2 regions of the Sediminibacillus sp. JSM 1682029 genome follow, and region 1 is predicted to be linked to the other one. Evidence: riboswitches for the same ligand, from Rfam matches in the RefSeq annotation. Region 1 holds a riboswitch; the other holds the start of a gene.
The links. Region 1 has a riboswitch for S-adenosylmethionine ahead of ABVF09_RS07965 (PLP-dependent aspartate aminotransferase family protein). Riboswitches for the same ligand answer to the same signal wherever they lie in the genome.

Region 1 (3,148 bases):
ACGGTAATCCCTTGCACGCGCGCCTGATCGGTGACATCCAGGCTAGTACTCTGGGAATCGAGCCACAGTATTTTTGTTTCAACCTGGCCGTCATTTGCCAGTAAAGCCTCTGCAGCGAGTGTGTCCTGTGTATAAACGACATCGATTTCTTCCTCTATTGCTGCCACATTCGCCACTGGCGTCTCACCTAGAATTGGCTCATTTCCATTGTGGACCGGAATGACTTTAAATCCGAGATTTTGCAACTTCGCAGCTGTTCGATACACCGGCAAATTTTCATCCGGCTCTAATCCAAGAACGGCTATCGTTTTTTGCCGGAGCCCGTTTGTCCGGTCGAATGGTGAGTGAAGCGCCCATTGTACTGCCTTTTCATTTGTGGCAGTAATGGTGGGCTTTGTACCGGTAGCTTGTGCGATTGCCTGATCGAGATCCTGAATCAAGTCCTCTGCGGTTTCAATACCGATCGAAAGACGAATCAATTCTTCCGTAACACCACTTTCCTTCAATCCATCTGCATCAAGCTGCTGGTGGGTGGTGGAAGCGGGATGGATGATCAGTGATTTGGCATCCCCGACATTGGCTACATGCGACCAAAGGGTGATGTTGTCGATCAACTGCCGTCCTGCATCGCGTCCGCCTTTGATACCGAAAGTAATAATGGAACCTGCCTTTCCGTTCAAGTATTTTTCTGCAAGTTGGTGGGAAGGATGGTTTTCCAATCCTGGATATGCAACCCATTCCACTGCTGGATGGTCGCTTAGGTAACCGGCGACCTGCTGGGCGTTTTGGTTATGCTTTTCTACACGCAGATGCAATGTTTCCAGACCCTGCAACAGCAAAAATGCGTTCTGCGGGCTCAGGCAGGCGCCGATGTCGCGCAACAGCTGTACGCGTAGCTTCGTAGCAAAGGCTGCCGGTGCAGTGTCGATGGCATACCTGATGCCGTGATAGCTTTCATCAGGCTGGATGAATTCAGGGAATTTTTCATTGTTCCAATCAAAACGTCCGCCATCGACGACTACCCCTCCGATTGTCGTACCGTGCCCGCCGATCCACTTGGTAGCAGAGTGGACAACGATGTCCGCTCCCCAGGTAATCGGTTTGGTTACATACGGAGTGGCAAATGTATTATCGATAATCAACGGGATATCGTGTTCATGTGCAATCGCAGCGATTGTTTCCACGTCAAACACATTCAGGCTTGGATTGGTGATGATTTCGCCAAAGACCGCTTTGGTTTTGTCGGTGATAGCTGCACGGACGTTTTCCGGATCCGAAGCATCCACAAAGGTGACATTGATTCCGTAGCGAGGCAGTGTTTTGACAAACAGGTTATAAGTGCCGCCGTAAAGATTGCTGTCGGCTACGATTTCATCGCCGCTCCCTGCCAAGTTCAGAATCGACAGAGTAATGGCAGCCATGCCGGAAGAGGTGGCAACTGCCGCTACGCCGTCTTCCAACAGAGCGATCCGTTGTTCAAAAGCATCCACAGTCGGATTCATGATGCGCGAATAAATATTGCCAGGTTCAGCCAGGGCAAAAAGATTCTGGGCGTGCTCGGTATCACGGAATACATAGGATGTCGTTTGATAAATCGGGACTGCCCTGGAACCTGTCGCCGGATCTGGTGTCTGTCCTCCGTGAAGAAGTTGTGTTTCGGTGCCTAGCAAATGGAATGGGTTTGTCATGTTAATTCCTCCTAAGCGGGATAATTCTAGGGAAAAATAGTACCTAAGGCCGTGAAAAGCAGGTAACAAGATTGTTGTGTTGGAAGAGGGGGAATAGAAAAGCCCTCTTCCTAAGAAGAGGGCGTGTAGTCGGAGTCCTCCTCTTATCTTTCAGATCATGGACCTGTAGGAATTGGCACCTTTTCAAGCATTGTCGCTTGAAGGTTGCCGGGCATCATCGGGCCTAGTCCCTCCGCCGCTCTGGATAAGAGTCTTGTTATTCAATATGTTTGAAATTTCAATCTTTGAAAGAATTATAAATCACTCTGTCAATCCAGTCAACCCTTAAAGAAAAAATTTGAAAAAAGAAGGGGACAGTCCCCGCCGGAGGGACTGTCCCCCATTGCTCTACCAGGATAAAGAATTTACTTGGTATACAGTTGATTGACTTCTTCGATTTCGAGTTGGTGGGTGCCTTTTCCGAATGTATCTGTTTGGTCACTGGATTCTTCTTGCCAAATGTTTTCAGTATGTAGTTGGACATCGGCCTTATCCGGATTGGTCAGATACACCTCATCCACCTCGGTTAACGACCAATTACTTTTGATAGCTGCCAGGTTCAGGCGCGCTTCATCCAGCCAGGAGCGGACCTCGGTTTCCATGTTTCCCGGAATCGACACCGTTGCAGTAAACCGGCTGTCATCATATCCGAATTGGCTCGTGGGTGCTTCAAGCATTTCCACATACAAGGTGTCACCGACCTGGTGAAAAGAGGCGACTTCCTCTGGCTTGATGTCTTTTTTACTTGCCGTACTAGAGTGGAAGGTGCCGAATATATGAATAGCGCCTGTGTTGTTTGTCTCCAGCCTTGTTCCCTCCGCGGACTCCAAGACAATTTTTTTCACCTTGTCACCGATATTTTTTTCGATTGGCGGCAAGGTTGCTTCCACCTCCTCAGCTTGGACAGTGGTTTTAATCTTATCCAGCAATCCAGTAGTGGCCCCGATAAAAAGGATGAGCGCAACACCCCCTAAGAAAGTGATGAATACGATGGATAAAATGTCATATTTCACCACAGGTTGTTCTTGCCGGGACATGTAGACGTAAAGGATGATTTCCACTCCTAAAACAATCAGGATCAATGGAAACCAGGCCAATAAAACCGTTGTTGCATCCCAATCGAAAAATTGAGAGAGCATGATGACCGTACCTAGTAAAATGAGGGCTGCCCCCATGGAGACAGATCCTACCCGCCATTTCTTCATTGATTGTTTCCTCCTTTATCCGGTTTCGCCCCGATGATCAAACGAATTCCCCCAGCTATCAAAAGCAAACAGACAAGCGATACTTGAAAATACTGGCGGTAATAATACCAAAGATCGATTTGAAACGCTGCACGCACTTGTTCAGCTATGACTGGAAGCAAAATGGAATCGGCAATATAGAAAATCCCAAGCAGTAAAAGGGCGATGCCCAGCCAT
Region 2 (3,148 bases), on a different contig from region 1:
CCGCTACAGCTTCCAGAGTCAGGTTAAATATCCCTCGCTCGCTGACGATTTTGGATGCAGCAGTAAGTATTTCTACTTTTCTAGAATGTCTGCCCATGAAACTCTCCTCTTGCTTATCAGATTTTATGCCATTTACTATACTACCTGGACGGTTCGGTTTCAAATAAATTTTATGAAGCAACTCAAATTTCCTCCTTGCCAAAAACGCTAACACCCCTATCTACGATGCCTTTCGCTAAAGAGGAAAATTCTTTCATTTTCAAATGCCAAGAGCCGATTCGATAAATGCTTCCAATCGTTTTTGAAATTCAGCGGTGGCAGCCGCGTAAGCATCCGTATGCCCCGCCCCCGGTACAATCCATAACTGTTTTTCACTATCGGCCGCTTCGTACAGGCGATGCGCCATTTCGGTTGGCACGAGTTCATCTTGGTCTCCATGTATAATAAATAACGGCCGGGTATTGTCTTTGACCTGCTCGATCGCCGAGGCCTCCCCGAACCAGTAACCAGCCCGAAGTTTAGTCATCCCGCTGGTGAGAGATATCAAGGGAAAAGCAGGAAGATGGTACAGGTGCCGAAGTTGATGGGATAATTCTTCGCTTGCATCCGTGTATCCACTATCCGCGATGATCCCCTTCACTTGAGAAGGCAAATCTTCTCCACTGGTCATCAAAACTGATGCCGCTCCCATCGAATTTCCATGTAAAAAAATGCTTTTCATTTTATAGTCATCGATCAGTCGTTGAATCCACCCCTTAATGTCCAGGCGATCGTGCCAGCCATAACCGATATAATCTCCTTGACTTTCCCCATGTCCCCGGGCATCCGGCATAAGAAGCGAAAATCCATGATCATAATAAAATTTGGCCAGATCACCCATTTGCTGACCATAACCCCGGTAGCCATGTGCGAGGATAACCGCTTTACCCGAAGCTTGAGGATGTTGCAAATAATAAGCGCGCAGTTTCAATCCATCATGGGATGTCATTTCGATTTCTGCCAGGCTCTGGACGGAAAACCAGTCCTGTGCTTCGGCAAGTAATTCCTGATCCGTTTCGCTGTTTGGCAGCTCCACAGGTTCTTCACTATAAAGTTCTACTTGTTCCCCACGCTTTATGCCTTGGTTATAAAAGTAATTACTGGCTCCAATGAGCAGCACAGCGAGTAAAAAAACTACACTGCCAGCAATCCAAGCTATCTTCTTTTTCATTCCATCCCCTCTTTTGTCTGTTTCTTCTATCATTATAGCGAAAATAATTTGGAAGCGCAGTCATTTTCTTCTTTCCAAGAAAAATGGAAAAACTATTGTTTTCCAGAACGATTTGGTGTATGGTTAATGACAATCAATCTCAAAATTTAATCATTGCTTATCAAGAGAGGTTAAGGGACTGGCCCGAAGACGCCTCAGCAACCAGCCTGAACGGCATGGTGCTAAATCCAGTAGACATCCGTGTCTAGCAGATAAGGAGAATGTGAATGAAAAGAGCCTTCTTCTTAGAAGGCTCTTTTTTGTTTTGAGATCGCTTCTAAACAGATAAAGAAGATTTCCCCTTTTCTTTCGTTCTGTTTTACGAATGGGGGGCTTAGTGTTTCAAGGAATATCATCGAACCGAAATCGTCCTCAGGCTCATAATTATGGTGCAGGAGCGGCAGGCTGGCGATTGTTCAAAGAAAGAGATCGAGCAAATCCCTCTTTACGAAAAAGCAACAATGCTGAGAAAATTATTTTCAATCACTATTTGAAAGGAAGATTTTTATGGAAAAAAAGCAATTTGATCAAGCTGTAAACGTGCTTCAGAACCCGCCTTTTAAAGGAGATCATGTCGGCAGTCTGCTGCGTCCGGAAAGGCTTAAACAGGCACGTTTGCAACATCAAAATGGAGAAATTACGACAGAAGAACTTCGATACGTGGAAGACGAAGAGATTATCCGGGTAGTGGAAAAACAAAAGGAAGCAGGCCTTCAAGCTGTGACAGACGGAGAATTCCGCCGTTCCTGGTGGCACTTCGACTTTCTGGAACAACTCGATGGGGTGGAAGGTTACGTGCCGGAAAGCGGGATTCAATTCCATGGCACAAAAACAAAAGCACGCGGAATTAAAATCACAGGAAAAGTCGGTTTCAGCGGGCACCCTATGGTCCAAGATTATAAATTTTTACATAGCATCGCCGGGGATCATACCGCCAAGATGACGATACCAAGTCCGAATATGCTGTATTTCCGCGGAAAACTGGAGTACCCCCCTTATGAAGACCAGGAAGTGTTTTTCACTGACTTAACCCATGCTTACAAAAAAGCGATCAAAACTTTTTATGATGCCGGCTGCCGTTATTTACAACTCGATGATACTTCCTGGTCGTTGTTTTTCTCGGAAGACGGACGCGCGCGTATACGGGAAAACGGCCAGAATCCAGACGAACTCAGCCGCTTTTGTGCCCGATGTATCAACGAATCGATTGCCGACAAACCAGATGATCTGACAATCACCATGCACATTTGTCGTGGAAACTATCAGTCCACCTGGGCCGCCTCCGGTGGTTATGACGCTGTGTCGGAAATCATTTTCGGCGGTCTGGATGTAGACGGTCTGTTTCTTGAATACGATGACGACCGTTCCGGAGGATTCGAGCCGCTTCGTTTTGTCAATCGTTCAGATTTGCAAATTGTCTTGGGACTGGTCACATCCAAACACGGTAACTTGGAAGACAAAACGTTCATCAAAAAACGGATTCGACAAGCAGCAGAGCATGTAGACAAAAATCAGTTATGCTTGAGTCCGCAATGTGGGTTTGCTTCCACAGAAGAAGGAAACCTGCTGACGGAAGAAGAACAATGGGCGAAATTGCGACACGTCGTAAACATTGCCGATGAAGTATGGAATAGCTGACAACAGAGACTGCCTGCTAGCGCAAAAGCCGTAACCCATTTAAAATAACCAGGATCGTACTGCCTTCATGGCCGATTACTCCTAGAGGCAAGTCGAGAACCTGTATGAAATTGGTCATGATCAATAACAGAATGACTGTGACAGAAAAGAAAACATTTTGTTTAACGATTCTGTTCATTCGACCGGAAAGCGACACGGCGTCGGCGATCTTGCTTAAATCATTTTTCATCAAGACGATATCTGATGTTTCCAAGGCTACAT

Region 2: another riboswitch for S-adenosylmethionine. It lies ahead of ABVF09_RS02650 (5-methyltetrahydropteroyltriglutamate--homocysteine S-methyltransferase); the one in region 1 lies ahead of ABVF09_RS07965 (PLP-dependent aspartate aminotransferase family protein).

Annotation. Positions count from the first base shown of each region.
Region 1 is NZ_JBEWYY010000003.1:357,807-360,954, forward strand. Features, by position in the region: gene ABVF09_RS07965 (PLP-dependent aspartate aminotransferase family protein) at 1-1,688, opposite strand, end outside; SAM riboswitch class I at 1,829-1,939, opposite strand; gene ABVF09_RS07970 (hypothetical protein) at 2,093-2,932, opposite strand; gene ABVF09_RS07975 (hypothetical protein) at 2,929-3,148, opposite strand, start outside.
Region 2 is NZ_JBEWYY010000001.1:532,529-535,676, forward strand. Features, by position in the region: gene ABVF09_RS02640 (TetR/AcrR family transcriptional regulator) at 1-97, opposite strand, end outside; gene ABVF09_RS02645 (alpha/beta hydrolase) at 260-1,210, opposite strand; SAM riboswitch class I at 1,365-1,468, shown strand; gene ABVF09_RS02650 (5-methyltetrahydropteroyltriglutamate--homocysteine S-methyltransferase) at 1,757-2,887, shown strand; gene ABVF09_RS02655 (heavy metal translocating P-type ATPase) at 2,904-3,148, opposite strand, start outside.